DNA from 4 places in the Nonomuraea sp. 10N515B genome. Region 3 is predicted to be linked to each of the others. Evidence: riboswitches for the same ligand, from Rfam matches in the RefSeq annotation. Region 3 holds a riboswitch; each other region holds the start of a gene.
The links. A riboswitch is a leader RNA that binds a small molecule or an ion and turns the genes downstream of it on or off. The one in region 3 is predicted to bind cyclic di-AMP.
Positions count from the first base shown of each region.

Region 1: linked by a shared signal. The riboswitch ahead of ACTWQA_RS18240 (C40 family peptidase) and the one ahead of ACTWQA_RS02660 (glycoside hydrolase family 25 protein) in region 3 are both predicted to bind cyclic di-AMP.
Region 2: linked by a shared signal. The riboswitch ahead of ACTWQA_RS39585 (CHAP domain-containing protein) and the one ahead of ACTWQA_RS02660 (glycoside hydrolase family 25 protein) in region 3 are both predicted to bind cyclic di-AMP.
Region 4: linked by a shared signal. The riboswitch ahead of ACTWQA_RS03335 (CHAP domain-containing protein) and the one ahead of ACTWQA_RS02660 (glycoside hydrolase family 25 protein) in region 3 are both predicted to bind cyclic di-AMP.

Region 1 is NZ_JBQQBQ010000011.1:28,575-32,777, reverse strand. It holds gene ACTWQA_RS18250 (LysR family transcriptional regulator) at 1-301, opposite strand, end outside; gene ACTWQA_RS18245 (class I SAM-dependent methyltransferase) at 373-1,125, shown strand; cyclic di-AMP (ydaO/yuaA leader) riboswitch at 1,412-1,568, shown strand; gene ACTWQA_RS18240 (C40 family peptidase) at 1,642-2,151, shown strand; gene ACTWQA_RS18235 (hypothetical protein) at 2,441-3,253, shown strand; gene ACTWQA_RS18230 (M48 family metallopeptidase) at 3,267-4,203, shown strand, end outside.
Region 2 is NZ_JBQQBQ010000038.1:53,552-57,754, forward strand. It holds gene ACTWQA_RS39575 (zinc-binding dehydrogenase) at 1-845, shown strand, start outside; gene ACTWQA_RS39580 (glycoside hydrolase family 25 protein) at 915-1,700, opposite strand; cyclic di-AMP (ydaO/yuaA leader) riboswitch at 1,712-1,830, opposite strand; cyclic di-AMP (ydaO/yuaA leader) riboswitch at 2,267-2,411, shown strand; gene ACTWQA_RS39585 (CHAP domain-containing protein) at 2,425-3,093, shown strand; gene ACTWQA_RS39590 (cation diffusion facilitator family transporter) at 3,173-4,084, opposite strand.
Region 3 is NZ_JBQQBQ010000002.1:53,666-57,868, forward strand. It holds gene ACTWQA_RS02645 (hypothetical protein) at 1-517, shown strand, start outside; gene ACTWQA_RS02650 (aldo/keto reductase) at 547-1,557, opposite strand; gene ACTWQA_RS02655 (response regulator transcription factor) at 1,803-2,162, shown strand; cyclic di-AMP (ydaO/yuaA leader) riboswitch at 2,321-2,456, shown strand; gene ACTWQA_RS02660 (glycoside hydrolase family 25 protein) at 2,471-3,199, shown strand; gene ACTWQA_RS02665 (hypothetical protein) at 3,265-4,203, opposite strand, start outside.
Region 4 is NZ_JBQQBQ010000002.1:198,340-202,542, reverse strand. It holds gene ACTWQA_RS03345 (aldo/keto reductase) at 1-651, shown strand, start outside; gene ACTWQA_RS03340 (Gfo/Idh/MocA family protein) at 672-1,625, shown strand; cyclic di-AMP (ydaO/yuaA leader) riboswitch at 1,743-1,878, shown strand; gene ACTWQA_RS03335 (CHAP domain-containing protein) at 1,892-2,575, shown strand; gene ACTWQA_RS03330 (alpha/beta fold hydrolase) at 2,655-3,473, opposite strand; gene ACTWQA_RS03325 (LysR family transcriptional regulator) at 3,532-4,203, shown strand, end outside.

The sequences.
Region 1 (4,203 bases), on a different contig from region 3:
TCGGGAAGGCCGACACCCGGACCCGCCCCGCCTCCGCCGTCGCGAAGGCCCGCATCCGCGTTTCGAACAGCCTCAACCCCCGCAGCACCTCATCGGCCTGCTCCAGTGCCGCCCGCCCGGCGTCCGTCGGCCGGACGCCACGCGGCAGCCGTTCGAACAGCCGAACGCGGGTGTGCCGCTCCAGCGTGGCGATCTGCCGGGACACGGCGGGCTGCGTCATCGACAGCTCCTCGGCCGCCGCCGAGAACGATCCCAGCCTCCCCACCTCCACCAGCACCTTCAGCGACCACACATCAAGCATGCATAGAGCTTATGGCTTCCATGCCGAACCTGCAGTGGTGTGCATGGCTGCGAGCGGTCATGCTCGGTCGCATGGAGACAGAAACGGTGGACAACCACCAGTACGCGTGGCTGAGTCAGGTGCTTTCCCGGCAGCCGCAGCGGATCCTCGACGTCGGCTGCGGGCGGGGCGCGCTGGCCTCCGAGTTGATGCGGCGCGGTCACTTGGTCACCGCGATCGACATCTCGCCGGAGGCCGTCGGAGCGGCGCGGGCGGCCGGGGTGCCGGCGGTGCAGGCCGATGTCGTGACCTATCCCGACTCGGCCGACAACGACCCGGCGCTCGCGCGCCACTACGACGGTGGATCGTTGTTCGATGCGGTCGTCATGTCGCTCTCGCTGCACCACGTGCATCCGCTCCAGGCGGCGCTGGACCGCGTGCGGTCGCTGCTCCGGCCGGGCGGGCTGCTGGTGGTGGACGAGTTCGGGTGGGATTGGGCCGACCGGGCCGCAGCCACCTGGTTCTACGATGCCGGATCGTTGCTTGCCGCCGCGGGAGTGGCGGATGTCACCCGCGAGCCCGGCGGTCCCGGACGTGACCCGCTCGAGCGATGGCGCGAGGCGCATGGGGATCACGCCCCCGCGGACGTCATGCTCGCCGCCCTTGCCGAACGGTTCCAGGTCACGAGCATGCGGCAAGAACCGTACTTGTCGCGATATATCGGCGGAAAGGTGACGAATGGCAGCACCGACGTCCTCAACGAGCTATGGCGCATCGAACGGGACCGTATTGCCGCGGGAACGCTCCCGCCCACCGGCTTCAGGATGACGGCGCGAAGCATGTGACGAAAGTGACAATTGGGACCTTACACGACAGTGTGCCGCAGTTTGTGAGAAGGGTCACATTTCCATAACTGAACCTGGCGTTCCAACAGGGGTTTCGGACCTGACAGAACCAGTTGTTGGATCTTTACAACCTGACTGGCGCTTTGCCGATCCTTGACGTTTCGGCGTAGCTTCTGGCGTCGCAGCGACAAGCCATGTCGCCGCGAATCCGCATCGGTCCCCCGATGTGAGCCAGATAGAGATCCGCCGGTCGCCGCCGTACGTCCCCTTGTCGAACACGACACCGGACGGCGACCTGCCGAGTCCGTGCAGCCAGGAGCACGGAGCCGGGGAACCATCGATCCCTTCCCGGGATCAGGGGTGAATCGGCGCGTATCGCGCTGTAGGGCGACTTCCAGGCCCGAATCCGTCAGCTAACCCGGTAGGCGTTCGTGGAAGACCCAAGGAGAAATCCTGTCTACCTCCCCGCAGAACCCCCGTCTGTCCCGCATTGCCCTGAGTGGCGTAGCGCTCACCATGACCGTGACGGCCGGAGGTCTGATCCTCCATGCCCCGACGGCGCAGGCGGCGACGACCAGCGATTCAGCCGGTGCCTCCACGACCAAGGCCAATACGGCGGTTAGCTCCGCGACGTCGGCCAAGGCTCTCAGGATCGCCCGGCAGGAGGCGAAGGCCCTCAAGGCCGTCGCCGTGGCCAAGGACCAGATCGGTGACCCTTACCGGTACGGTGCCACGGGCCCTGGTTCGTTCGACTGCTCCGGCCTGACCCAGTACGCCTGGAAGAAGGCCGGTGTGAAGATCCCCCGCGTGGCGGCCAGCCAGTTCGCCGGCATCAGGAAGAAGGTCTCCTGGAAGAATCTCCAGCCAGGCGACCTGATGTTCTTCAGAGGGCTCGGTCACGTGGGCATCTACGTCGGCAACGGCAAGATGCTCCACTCCCCGCGGACAGGCGAGCGGGTGCGTATCGACAAGCTGAGCAGCTGGCGCAAGGCGTCTTTCGTCGGCGCTGTCCGTCCCGGCTTGTGAGGAAAGGGCTCCGATCCCATCGGGGCCCTTTCTCCATGCACACCCGCTTTTTGTTCTTCATGCACACCCTCTTTCTTGTACGGCGAGCCACCGTCCCCCACCCGCCGTACGGGGCTGATGGCCCTCCAGGGAGACGGTGTCTGATCCCTTCACAAGCGGGCCGCCGTTACGACGCGATGTGGGCCGCCTGCCGTGGCACATCGGGGCCCGGCGACGATCGGCCCGGTGACGGTCGGGCCCGGTGACGGTCGGGCCCGGCTATGATCCGGCCCGGCTACGATCGGACATCGTGTCCGAGCAGGTGAGTCGACGAGCCGTGGTGGCCGGACTCCTGCTCCTCGCCCCCGCCAGCGCCCCGGTCCCCGAGTCCCCCCTTCTTCCCCCGGAAGCACGTGATCTGTGGCGCGACGGCGTCGTCCTGGCCCGCGCAGGGCGTTCCCTCGTCGTCGGCCACCACACCCCGCCCGGCACGCTCGACGAGCTGGCGCGGCGGGCTGACACGGCGGGACGCCGGGTGTTGGACGTCCTCGGCAGGCCTGTGCGGCCGCTCGTCGTCGTGCCTGGGTCCGCCCGCGAGGCGGCAGGGCTGGCCGGGGTCGAGCGGGTCGACGGGCTGGCCGCGGTGGCCGACGGCGGCCGGGTGATCGTCGTCCCGGAGGTCTTCGCCAGGCTCAACTCCACGGGGAAGGACGTGGTGCTCGCGCACGAGCTCACCCACGTCGTGGCGGGCACCGGCGACCTGCCCGTCTGGCTCTACGAGGGGTTCGCCGACTACGTGGGCTACCGGGACGCGGGGCTGCCCGTGCGGACGGCCGCCGCCGAGCTGGCCGACGAGGTGCGGGCCGGGCGAGTGCCGAGCGAATTGCCCGGGCCTGCGGCGTTCGCGGCGGATGGCCGGGATCCCGTGCGGCTCGCACGGGCGTACCAGGAGGCGTGGCTGGCGTGTCGCTTCCTCGCCGACCGGTTCGGTGAGGAGACCCTGGTGAGGTTCTACCGTGATGCCCAGGCGTCCGGCGTCGATCGGGCGCTCTCCTCGCTGGGGCTGTCCGTGGCGACGCTGACGGCACGGTGGCGCGTGTACGTCCGGGAGCAGCTCACGTAAGAGGGGGAGGCCGATGAGCGAACGGCACGACACGGACGACGCAGGACCAGGGACGAGGAAGCCCCGAACCGAGGTCTCGACCGGCGATCCCACCGCCGTCGGCGACGCTCGGAGCCCGGGTGGCGGCGGCGACGGCGGCCGGGCCGTGGGCGGCGATCGGCGTGCCGGCAAGGGCGGGGCTCCGGATGCGGACGGGAGGCGGTTGCGGCGAGAGGCGGCGGTCGCGGCCGTGGCGCTGGGGGTGGTGATCCTGGCCGTGGCCGCCTTCGCCACCCCCTGGCGGGTGCTGGCCGGGGGCCCGCCCGACCCGGCCCGCGACTTCACCGCCGCCCAGATCGCCAGAGCGCAGGCGTTCGACGCGGCCACCACCCTCCCGAGCTACCTGTCACTGGCCCTGTCGATCATCATCGCGGGCCTCCTGGTGGCCACCCCGATCGGCGCGAAGGCCGTGGGCTGGCTGAGGGGCCCCTGGTGGCTGCGGGTGATCCTGGGCGTCGTCGTCATCACCGCGCTCACCGAGCTGATCCGCTGGCCGCTCGGGATGTGGTTCGAGACGCTGCTGCGCGCCTTCGGCCTGTCCACCCAGGACTGGGCGTCCTGGGCCGGCGACCGGCTCAAGAACATGGGCGTGCAGACGGCCATCCTCTGCCTGATGCTGGTCGTGCTCGTGGCCTTGGCCCGCAAGGTGCGGCGCTGGTGGATCCCGGCGGCCGTCGGGGCGTTCGCGCTGACAGTGGTGGCGTCGTTCGTGTATCCGGTGCTGTTCGAGCCGCTGTTCAACGACTTCAGGTCCATGCCGCAGGGCCCGCTGCGCACGAACCTGCTGGCCATGGCCGAACGCGACGGCGTGCCGGTTAAGGACGTGCTGGTGGCCGACGCCTCGCGCCGGACGACGGCGCTCAACGCCTACGTGTCCGGCTTCGGCGCCACGCGCCGCATCGTCGTCTACG
Region 2 (4,203 bases), on a different contig from region 3:
TGGTGGAGGACGTCGGCGCGGAGGTGTCCCGGCTGAAGACCGGCGACGTGGTGGTGGCGCCGTTCGTGTGGTCGGACAACACCTGCGACTTCTGCCGCGAGGGTCTGCAGACGTCATGCCGGCACGGCGGCTTCTGGGCGGCGGACGGCGTGGACGGCGGCCAGGGTGAGGCGGTACGCGTGCCGCAGGCCGAAGGCACCCTGGTCAAGCTGCCCGTCGGCGAGGATTCCCCGCTGCTGCCGTCCCTGCTCGCCCTGTCGGACGTGCTCCCCACCGGCCACCACTGCGCGGTGACGGCCGGCGTCGGGCCGCACACCTCGGTGACGGTGATCGGCGACGGCGCGGTCGGGCTGTGCGCGGTGCTCGCGGCCAAGCGGCTCGGCGCCGAGCGCATCATGCTCATGGGCCGGCACAAGGGCCGCACCGCTCTGGGGCGAGAGTTCGGCGCCACCGACGTCGTCGCCGAGCGGGGCGAGGAGGGCGTCGACCGGGTACGTGAGCTGACCGGAGGCGACGGCACCCACGCGGTGCTGGAGTGTGTCGGCACCAAAGAGGCGATCGTGACGGCTTTCGCCGTGGCCCGCGACGGCGGAGCGGTGAGCCGGGTCGGTGTGCCGCAGTATGAGCAGGTGCCGATGGGATTTGCCGAGTTCCTGCGCAACCTCACCCTGACCGGCGGGGTGGCGCCGGCTCGCGCGTACATCGAGGAGTTGCTTCCCGAGGTGCTCGACGGGACGATCGAGCCCGGCCGTGTCTTCGACCGCACGGTCGGCCTGGAGGACGTGCCGGACGGTTATCGGGCGATGGCCGCCCGCGAGGCGCTGAAGGTCCTCATCCGTCCCTGAGGACCTTGGGGGTGGCGAACGGTGAGACGCCACCCCCGGCGTCCTCGACCAGGGGCCGAGGGGAGGGTGTCAGACGGCGGGGCGGCCCAGGTCACGCAGCTCCTCGGGGGTCAGCGCGGAGACGTTCTCGTCGACCGGGACGTCGGTGTACTGGTGGATGGTCCACGACTTCCAGTCGGCGGGCGGGGTGAGCGCGCCCTTGGGCTTGCTGTAGTGGGCGACCCACAGCGGATACTCGGCCAGGCCCTTGCCGTAGGTGTCGGCGAAGTTCCAGCCGCTGTAGAACATCGGGGTGACCCCGGTCTTGGCCTTGACGTGCGACAACCACGCCTTCGCCCAGGCGTTGACCTCGCCGGCGGACTCGCCGTCGGTGGTCTCCAGGTCCAGGACCAGCAGGTCGCCCTGCTTGGCGGGCTGAGAGTTCACCACGGACAGGAAGTGCTCCGCCTCGGCGATGGGGTCGTTGCCGGGGTGGCCGTAGTGGTAGGCCCCGCGCACGATCTGCTTCTTGTCGAGCTCGCGCCAGTGCCTGGCGAACGAGGCGTCACGGAAGCTCGTGCCCTCGGTGGCCTTGATGATGCCGAACTGGGCCGAGCTCGCGCTCCAGTCGTACAGCGGCTCGTGGTTGGAGATGTCCAGGCCGAAGGCCAGGGATCGGGACGCGGGCTGAGCCTCGTGCACCGGACTGTGCTCAGGGGATGAGGCGATGGCTGTGCCGACCACACCGGTGAGGGCGGCGGTTGCGGCCAGGATCGCGCCACCGACGGCGAGGCTGAGCGTCTTGGTGGGAAGGTCGAGACGGTTCTTGAGGGACTTGAGGGAATGGACGACTGCGGCAAGCCGGGGCTTGGGCATGGGGTATTGACTCCTTGCTTCCATACCGCCTACCGGGCTAGCTGACGGGTTCGGGCGTGGAAGTGCCCTACGCGCGCAGAAAGATAGGGATCCCCGGCTCCGCGAGGCGCGGATTCGGCGGCCGAACGCCATCCCAGGGATCCCCTCGGGACGCGCGGTCCGGTCAACAAAACGGCAACGACGGTGACGACAGCTCGCCACAACGTATACCGCGATTACGCAAAAGGTATATATCTATCCACAGATAGCGCAAGCGGGGCCCAACGCATTCCCGTGAGGCCATGACCAGGCACGAAGCGCTCGCTATGACGGTTCATGGCCGGGCAGAGGTCGCCGTTGCCGGGCGCCTTCGGCAAACCCCGTCAACGGCCCGGAGTAGGTAAAGAATTTCGCCCCGATCGCCTATCTCGTAGGGCATTCTGTTGCCTGCTCCCTATCCTGGTTTGCATCTCTCTATGCCGTTCGCTTACCTTTAGGAATCAGGGCGTACGCCTGGCAGTGCCGCGTAACGTCCTCCGTATTGCCGAGACCGCGTCTCATCGGCATGGGCATTCGAGTCCGTGACCATGACGCGGCCGCCGAATTCGCGATCTGCGGAACCGGGGACCCACTTTGTCTGGGGTGAATCGGCGCGCTCGACACGAGCGCCCCGTAGGGCACTTCCACGCCCGAACCCGTCAGCTAACCCGGTAGGCGGCATGGAAGCTAGGAGCATTTTTCACCCATGGCCAAGAACGTCTTCGCTCGTGCCCTGACGTCCGCAAGCCTCTCCCTGGTCGCCGCCGGGATGACCGCGACGGTCGTCGCCGGATCCCCGGCCTTCGCCGCCGACCAGCAGTCCACGCAACCCGCGCGGTCCAACCTTCCCGCCTCCCAGGCCATCCCGCAGAAGGGTGCCGGCCAGGTGAGCGCGGACACCGTACTGAAGATCGCCGAGTCGCAGATCGGCGTGACGGAGAACGCCGCCGGCGGCGGCACCCCGTTCCACAGCTGGTACATGTCCTCCCCGCGGGCAGCCGAGACCGTCGCCCGCGACGGCGGCAGCCTGCAGGCCTACGCCAACGCCCCCTGGTGCGCCATGTTCATCTCCTGGGTCGGCGAGCAGGCCGGCGCCCGCCCCACGATGGGCTGGGACGCCTACACCGTCAGCTACGCCAAGTGGTTCCAGGCCAACAAGCACTGGGGCACCGAGGCCAAGCCCGGCGCCGTGGTCTTCTACGACTGGAACGGCCAGGGCACCGACGGCATCGACCACGTCGGCATGGTGAAGAAGGACAACGGCGACGGCACGATCACCGCGATCGAGGGCAACACCGGCAACGGCAAGGTCGAGCAGCGCATCCGGCCCAAGGCCCACGTCGTGGGCTACGGCTACCCCGAGTACAAGGCCTGACCCCAAGGCAGGTCGCCAGAAAGTAACGGGTGGTGCAGGAAAGACTCCTGCACCACCCGTTTTTTGCGCCCTTAACCACTCACCAGCCCAGTTCGTCGCATCCTTGATGATCGGTCGGCTCGACCTGCAGGGTGGCGTGGGCGATGTGATGGCGGCGCAGCAGCACGTCGCGGGCCCGGTCCAGGACGGCATGGTTGTCGTTCGGGTCGCTGGTGACCAGGTGGGCGGTGGCGACGTTCATGCCGGAGGTGAGCGTCCACAGGTGGAGGTCGTGGACGTCGCATACGCCGTCGATGGCGGACAGGTCGGTCGCGACCGCGGTGGCGTCGACGCCCTCCGGCACGTGCTGACCCAGCACGGCGAAGACCTGGCGGCCGAGGGAGACGGCGCGGACGGCGACGAACGCGCCGATGGCCAGGGCGACGAGGGTGTCCCAGACAGGCTGGCCGGTGGTGGCGACGAGCCAGCCGGCGACGATGACGCCGACCGAGCCGGCGGTGTCGGCCACGACCTCCAGGTAGGCGCCCTTCACGTTGAGGCTCTCGGCGGCGCCCGACCGCAGGAGGAGCAGGGCCACGACGTTGACGATCAGGCCGATCGCGCCGACGACGAGCATCGGCCCGGAGGACACCTCGGCCGTGCGGCCGATGCGGCTGATGGCCTCGATGACGACGTAGACGGCGACGCCGAGCATCATGGCCACGGCCAGCAACGAGGCGAACACCTCCGCCCGGTAGGAGCCGTAGCTGCGCCGGCCGGTGGTGTCGGGCCGGGTGGCGATGCGGGTGGCGACCAACGCGGCGCCGAGGGTGACCACGTCGGCCGCCATGTGCCCGGCGTCCGACAGCAGGGACAGCGATCCCGACAGCAGCCCGAAGGCGAGCTCGACGATGAAGAACAGGCCGATGAGCACGAAGGAGACGGCGAGCCGCCAGCGGTGGCGGCCGCCGGCGTGGCCATGTCCATGTCCGTGTCCGTGCCCGGCGCTCATCCGGTGACCTCGCCGTCTCGAGAGCCTGGATGCATGCGAACGCTGCCGGACAGGTCGAGCCGCACGTCGTCGGGCCGGTGGCGGGCGGGCCGGCCTGCGCTCTCAACTCCTGAATGGCT
Region 3 (4,203 bases):
CGCCCTCCTGCTGCCCGGCCGTGCCTACGTCCCGGCCCGGCCCCTGCTGCACTATGCCAAGACGGTCTTGACCGCACACGGCTGGACCACCCAGGAAGTCTGGTGGCAGCAGCCGCCGGACCTCCCGCCCGACGACTATCCCACGTGGGTGATCGACCAGGTCACCCGGTACGTCGAACAGGAGGTCGACGCCCGGCGCGTGCTCCTGGTGGGTAAGTCCCTGGCCAGCTTCGCCGCCTCGGTCGCGGCCGACCGCGACCTGCCGGCGATCTGGCTCACGCCGCTCCTGCACCACCCTCAGGTGACCGGCGCATTGCGCCGCGCAAAGGCGCGCACCCTGCTCGTCGGCGGCACCGCGGACACTGCTTGGAAGTCTGAGGTGGCCCGTGCCCTCCCGGTCGAGCACCTGGAAGTCCCGGGCGCCGACCACGGCCTGGAGACGCGAAACCCGGTCGGCTCGGCGGAGGTGCTCGCCCGTGTGACGGCGGCCATGGAGTCCTTCGTCAGGAACCTGTGACAGCTCATGAAACGGATCAGGGAGCCGGGCTAAGATCCGGGTGCCACAGGGCCGGAGACCGACGCCAGCAGCTCGCCGATCTGGGCCATTTCCGCTGCGGTCAGCGGCCCGTGGCGTAGCGCGCCGGCGTTCTCCCCGGTCTGGGCGGCCGTCCTGATGCCGGGGATCGGCACTGTCCGACCGCCGCGGGCCAGCAGCCAGCCCAGGGCGCCCTGGACGAGGGTGCGGCCGCCGGAGGTCAGGATGTCGCGGATCGCCTCCAGCATGGCGAGAAACTCCGGTGCAGGGCTGCCATCACGGAAGAAGGTCATCCACGCTGGCGAGTCGCCGCGGACGTCGTTCATCGGCAGCCGGGAGTGCGGAGCGTACTTGCCGGACAACAGCCCCATCGCCAGCGGTCCCCGGTTGACCGAGGCGAGGTCGTGCGTGTCGCACACGGCCAGCATCGCCGGGGCGTCGCGCAGGACGCTGAGCTCGTGCTGTACGGCGGCGCAGTGGGGGCCCTTGGCGAACGCCGCCGCCCGTTCCGGGTCGTCGGTGCTCCACCCGTAGGCGCGGATCAGCCCGTCGTCGACGAGTTCCTCGAGTGTGGCGATCATGTCGTCCGCCCGCTCCAGGGGAGCGTCGCCGACGTGCAACTGGTAAAGGTCGATGTGATCGGTGCCCAGCCGTTCCAGCGACGCCCGGCACGCCTGCCGGATGTAGGCGGGGGAGACGTCGTGGCCAGTGACGTTCCTGCTCGCGGCGTCGAAGGTGTTGCCGAACTTGGTGGCGATGACCACCTCGTCGCGCCGTCCCGCCAGCGCCCGCCGGAGCACTTCCTCGCTGTGCCCAGTGCCGTAGACGTCGGCCGTGTCGAAGAACGTGATCCCGAGGTCGAGCGCCCGATGCACGGCCGCCACCGACACGTCGTCGTCCACCTCCCCCCATCCCGCGGGCTTGCCGCGGGCCGTGAACGGACCCCCGATGGCCCAGGCGCCGAACCCGATCGCACTCACCTGGATGCCGCTGCGCCCTAGATGCCGGAACGGAAGGGTCATGTCGGGCTCTCCTTCTGACATGCCGTAGACGGTTCGAGGAGCACGCTGCCATCTGGAGTGCGCTCCAGGTCAAGGCGGGGTACACGCATACGTTCAGCCTTCCGCAGGCGGCAGCCGTCGTCACCACCAAAGCTGCCCGCCGCCTCGAACGCGATCGGCCGCGGCCGGTGTGGCGTCTATCACCGTGGTCGCGCAGGTCGGCTCCGGCGACGAGGCCGTCGCCGCGGCCCGCGAGACCTCGCCCGATGTGGCGCTGCCCCGGCTACCTCGCGCGTGCCATGGCGGCGGGCGCCTCAGGTTTCATCGTCAAGGACGCGCCCCCCGAAGACCTCGCCGACGCGGTGCGCAAGGTCTATCGAGGCATCCGGGTCGTCGACCCGGTCCTTGCCACCGAGTCGTTGATCCACGGGATCAACCCGCTGACGGCGCGCGAGCGGGAAGTGCTGGTCGCGGTCGGCGCCGGCCACGCCATCGCCGAGGTCGCCAAGCTGCTGCGACTCTCCGAGGGCACCGTGCGCAACCACCTTTCGGCGGCGATCGGAAAGACCGGCACCCGCAGCAGGAGCGAGGCCGCGGCGGTGGCCAGGGAACGCGGCTGGCTGTAGGCAGGTGGAGGACGTTGGAGAGCGCCGTTTCCAGCCCTTGACTAGGAATCTATCCGTTTGTAGCCTGAATGTCAGATATGTACCCAGACAGGGTATTTGGGGTATACATCCGACTTATCGGTTCGTTACCCGACCATCGCCAGACGCATCACAGGACGGACCTGTGACCGCTGAATCCGCCTTGCGCGGAACCGGGGACCCACATCCCTTGGGGTGAATCGGCATGCCATGCCGTAGGGCAGCTTCCACGCCCGAACCCGTCAGCTAACCCGGTAAGCGGTATGGAAGCAAGGAGAACCCCCTTCACGATGGCCAAGCATCGTACGATCCATGCCCCCAAGATCAACAACCCCGCCGCCGGCACCTCCCGCGCTCTGCGCAAGATCACGGCAACCGTGTCACTGGCTCTGGTCACCGCCCTGGCGGGTGCCGGTCTCGCGGGTCCCGCACAGGCGGACGGCTTCATCGAGGGGCGCGACATGTCCCACTACGAATCCACTTACGACTGGGCCGGCAGCGGCGTCCAGTTCGGCATCGTCAAGGCGACCGAAGGCACCGACTTCATCGACAGTTCGTTCGCGCGTCACTGGGCGGAGATCGGCAAACTTCCCATGGTCCGCGGTGCGTACCACTTCGGGCACCCGGCCAACGACCCCGTCGCCGAGGCCGACTTCTTCCTCTCCGTGCTGGACAAGCAGCCCGCCAAGGCCGGAGACCTGCTCGTCCTCGACCTCGAGACCGCGGACGGTCAGTCGGCGGAGCGCGTGAACACCTGGGCCAAGACGTGGCTGGAACGGGTGAAGTCCAAGACCGGCGTCACGCCGCTGTTCTACGCCAACTACAACTTCGCCGAGCAGTACGGCCAGGGGCTGGGCGAGTACCCGCTGTGGGTGGCGCACTACAGCAAGGCCAAGGGCACGGTCGCCACGCCGACGCACTGGAAGACGTGGGCCATCCACCAGTACACCGACGACCCGTGGGACCAGAACGTCTCCTCCCTGCGCCAGGAACAGCTCCGCGCCCTCGGCCGGAAGTAGCCGGAGGCCTGCCCGTCGGTCGCGGACCCCGGTGCCGGGGCCGCGACCGTGGCCGGATCATCCCCTCATGATGGGCACGGAGCGGTCGTGGTGGAGAAGCGGAAGGCCGTGCGTGCAGGGGCGCCCACCAGGTTGTCCCAGAATCGGCGCGGGGTCAGCGGGGCCCTTGTGGCGTCGAGCAGATCCGGGAACCGGCCGGTGGCCAGCTCACTCCTGATCCGCTGCACCTCGGCCTGGAGCCGCTCGTCCGGCAGCCGAGTGCCTGGGGCCATGTAGTCGGCGAGGACGTACGCGGCGGGAAGCGGCTTCTCATGCCCGACCCGCTGCCCGCACGCCAGCGCCATGTGACTGCCGAGGGCGTTGGCCAAGCCGAGCTGGTCCACGACGAGGACGTCCAGCGGGAACGACGCCCCCAGCGTGCCGAGGACCTTGCCTGCCACGGCCAGGCGTGCGGGCTGGTCGGGCCGGAGCGGCACCGGCACCGTGTCCGGCACATGCAGACCGGTGGCGTGCACGGCGTTCAGCGGGTTCGGACTGGCGCGAACATAGGGCGTGGCGGTGACCGGATGCGGGTCCTTGGTCTGGACTACGTAAAAGCCGCGCTCGTCCGCGATTCCGTCCGGCCCGACGGCTTGTTCGTACGGCACGTCGAATGCCACGGCGCAGACCACGGCCCACAGCGTCACGACCGTGCACGTGAGCGCGGTCAGGGCACGCAGGGGGAGGACCATGGCGGGGAGCAGGACAAGCAGCAGCACCGGCAGCATCATCCGGCCATGCATGAAGTCGCCGCCGACGCGCAGGACATAAAGCAGCATCAAGATCCCCGCCAGGAGCGGGGCCATCGACACGATGAGATCGCGGCGCGTGCGGAACGCCCACAGGGACAGCGGGATGACCGCCAGCAGGGGGCCGACCAGCTGATAGGTCAGCACGGTGTCTCCGGCATAGAGGAGACCACGTGCCCACCGGGCCTCGCCGGCCTCTTTGGCGAGGGCGGTGTT
Region 4 (4,203 bases), 140 kb from region 3:
GCCGTGCGCAGCGCCAAGCGCCCCCGCCATAAGCTGTTCGTCACCACCAAGCTGTGGAACGCCGACCACGACCGCGCCGAGCAGGCCTTCGATGAGAGCCTGGCCAGGCTGGGCCTTGACTACGTCGATCTTTTCCTCATCCACTGGCCGGTCCCGAAGCAGGACAAGTACGTGCAGGCGTGGAAGGCCCTCGAAAAGATCTACCGTGACGGGCGGGCCAAGGCCATCGGCACCTCCAACTTCACCGTCCAGACCCTGACCAGGCTCATGGACGAGGCCGAGATCACGCCGTCCATCAACCAGATCGAGCTTCACCCCTACCTGCAGCAGCGCGAGATGCGCGCCTTCCACGAGGCCAACGGCATCCTGACCGAGGCGTGGAGCCCGCTGGGCCAGGGCCAGGGCCTGCTCGACGACCCGGCGCTGAGCGTGCTGTCCGGCAAGTACGGCAAGACGCCCGCCCAGATCGTGCTGCGCTGGCACCTGCAGCTCGGCAACGTCGTCATCCCCAAGTCCGCCACCCCGTCGCGGATCCGCGAGAACATCGACGTGTTCGACTTCATCCTCGACGCCGAGGACATGGCCGCGATCGGCGCCATGAACAGGAACAAGCGCATCGGACCCGACCCCGACACCTTCAACATGACCTGATACGTCTACGATCTCCCCTTGTGCGGGATTTTGCATGGGGAATAGCGGCGACAGGCGGCATAGCGCGCACGGTGGGAGCGGCCATCGTGGCCGAACCGGGCATGCGGGTGGCCGCCGTCGGCTCCAGGAACCTCGGCCGGGCGCAGGCCCTGGCCGCGACGCTGGGCGCGGAGTCGGCCTACGACTCCTATGAGCGGCTGTGCGCCGACCCGGCCGTGGACGCGATCTACGTGGCCACTCCGCACGCCCAGCACCTCCAGGTGGCCGAGGCCGCCATCGCCGCCGGCAAGGCCGTGCTGTGCGAGAAGCCGCTGGCCGCCACCGTGGACGACGCCGAGAAGATGGTGCGCCTGGCACGCGAGGCGGGCGTCTTCTTGATGGAGGCCATGTGGATGAGGTTCAACCCCCTCATCCAGAAGATCGCCTCCGATGAGCGCTTCGGCGAGATCCGCTCCGTGCAGGCCTCCTTCGGCTTCTCCCTGCCCTACGACCCCGCCCACCGGCTCTGGGCGCCCGAGCTGGGCGGCGGCGCGCTGCTCGACCTGGGGATCTACCCGTTCGGGCTGGCCCAGTTGCTCCTCGGCATGCCGACCGGCCTGCGTGTCACCGGCTCTTTGGCCCCGAACGGGGTGGACGCGGAGGCGGGCGGCGTTTTGCTCTACCCGGGCGGCAGGCATGCTCTCGTGGCGACCTCGTTGCTCGGGAATTACCCGAACGATGCCAGCGTTGTGGGCACTCAGATGCGCGCGGACATCCAGGCTCCGTTCTGGGCGCCGCAGCGGATTCTCCTCACCGGGCCCTCCCTGGAGCCGGAAGAGCATGTGCTCGATCCGGCCGACAACGGGTACGCCGGGGAGCTCCGCGAAGTCCGCGCAGCCACGGCCGAAGGCAGGACCGAAAGTTCGATCATGCCGCTTGACGATTCCCTTGCCATGATGGGGCTTCTGGCCGACGCCCGCGGGCAACTTGCCTAACTGGGCTTTTATCTAGTTGTAATCCTCTTGCCGCATGTATTACCTTATGGGGCATCTTGAGGTATGCGTCCGGTTTGTCCGGTCGCGTCCGACCATCGCACGAAACATCACAGGACAGTCCTGTGACCGCTGAATCCGCCTTGCGCGGAACCGGGGACCCAAGTCTTTGGGGCGAATCGGCACTTCGGTGCCGTAGGGCAGCTTCCACGCCCGAGCCCGTCAGCTAACCCGGTAAGCGGCATGGAAGCAAGGAGTAAACCCCCTCGATGGCCAAGTTCCGCATCCCCGCTGCCGCCAACAAGATCAACATCGCCCGCGCCGCCCTCGGCGCCACCGTCCTGGCCACCGCGGTCACCGCCCACGTCACGGGCACCGCCATCGCCGCCGCGGACAAGCAGCCGGTCGCCACCGCCGAGCAGGCAGGCGCCAGGACCAAGACCGGCGAGACCAAGATCAACGTCACCGCCGATCAGGTCCTGGCCCTGGCCAGGTCCCAGGTCGGCACCAGCGAGAACGCCGCCGGCGGCGGCACCAAGTACCAGCAGTGGTACGCCAACTCCCAGCGCGCCGCCGAGACCATCGCCCGCGACGGCGGCAGCCGCGCCATGTATCTGAACGCCGCCTGGTGCGCGATGTTCGTCTCCTGGGTCGGCGAGCAGACCGGCGCCCGCCCGCAGGTCGGCTGGGACGCCTGGACCGTCGCCCACGCCAAGTGGTTCAAGGCCAACAACCGCTTCGGCACCGTCGCCAAGCCCGGCGCCGTCGTGTACTTCTCCTGGAGCGGCAGCAAGAACATCCGTGACATCAACCACGTCGGGTTCGTCGTGAAGGACAACCAGGACGGCACCATCTCCACCATCGAGGGCAACACCGGCAACGGCAAGGTCGAAGAGCGGACCCGGCCGAAGGCGCACGTCGTCGGCTACGGCTACCCCGAGTACGCCGCCTGACCCTCCCCCGCCCCAACGAGCGCGCGTCCCCGAGACATGGGACGCGCGCTCGCCGCGTTCACGGCCCGACCGCAGGCCTTCAGCCGAGAAAAAACCGCGCCAGAGCGGCGGCGACCGCGGCCGGGTCGTTCTCCATCGGGATGTGACCGGCGCTCGGGACGCGGACCAGGGAGGTGTTCGGCATCTCGGCGGCGAAACGCTCGGCGTACCGGACCTCCTGGAAGGTGTCGTTCTCCCCCCACACCAGCAGCTTCGGCGTCCCGTCGGCCTGCAGCGCGGGCACCAGGTCCAGCGTGTAGCGGCCGTCGGCGGCTCCCGCCAGCGCCATCCACGACCGTCGCACCCGGGCGTCGTTCCACGGGTCCAGGTAGTCGGCCAGCTCGGCCTCCGTCGCGGGGCGGTGCAGCGCCGTGGTGACGGCCGTGCGGCGGGCGGCCAGCAACTCCTCCGCGGTCACCGCCGCCACCACCGCCGGATCACGGAAACGGGCCACGCCCGGCACCGGCCACGAGTCGTACGTGACCGAGTTGACCAGCGCCAGCCGCCGCACCTTCACCTCGCCCGCGGCCAGCAGGTGCTGCGCCACCGCGCCCCCGATGTCGTGCCCCGCCACCGCCAGCGGCTCGCCGGCGCCCACCGCCGCCGCGAACCGGGTCACCCACCCGGCCAGCGCCGGGACCGTCGCCGTCGCCATGGCGAGCTCCCCTTCGGAGCGCCCCAGCCCCGGCAGATCCACCGCGACGGGACGCAGCCCCGCCGCGGCCAGCTCGTCCAGCACCGGCTGCCAGACCCGGCTCCAGTACGTCCCGTGCAGCAGCAACACAACCGGACCCCGCTCGCCCGCCGTCAGATAGCTGGCCTGCCGCCCGTCGACTTCGATCGTCATTCGCTCAGACATGGCATAACCATCGGGTTCTGACCAACCGCCGGTCAAATACCAATTAGGGTATGCCGCTATGACGTTAGCGCAGCTCCGGGCGTTGATCGCGGTCGCCGAGCACGGCGGCTTCACCGCCGCCGCCGACCACACCGGCATGTCCCAGCCCGCCGTCAGCCGCGCCATCGCCGCGCTCGAACGCGAGCTCGGCGCGGCCCTGTTCGTACGCCACCGCGACGGCATCGCCCTCACCGAGGCCGGCCGCCGCGCGGTCAACCGGGCCCGCGAGGTGCTGCGCCACTTCGACCTCGTCCGCGCCGACGTGGCGGCCGCCGCCGGCCAGATCACCGGCGAATTGCGCCTGGCCAGCCTCCCCAGCGCCACGGGAACGCTCATCGCCCGGTTGCTGCGCGCGTTCACCGACCGCTACCCGCAGGTGCGCGTACGGCTGTTCGAGGGGGTGGACGACGACATCCGGGCCTGGCTGCACCGGGGCGCCGCCGAGGTCGGCGTCGTGACCTTGCCCGCCCCCGGACTGGACACCGTCCCGCTGAGCACCCACGACATGGTGGCCGTGCTGCCCGCCGGCCACCCGCTCGCCGATCAGGCAGTGGTGCATCTCGCCGATTTCGCCGACCGGCCGTTCATCCTGACCACCGCCGGCTGCCGCCCGCTGATCATGACCGCGGCGCGGGCGTCGGACGTACGGCTCGACGTCGCCTTCGAGGCGAGCGGCCCGGCTGCCATCCTC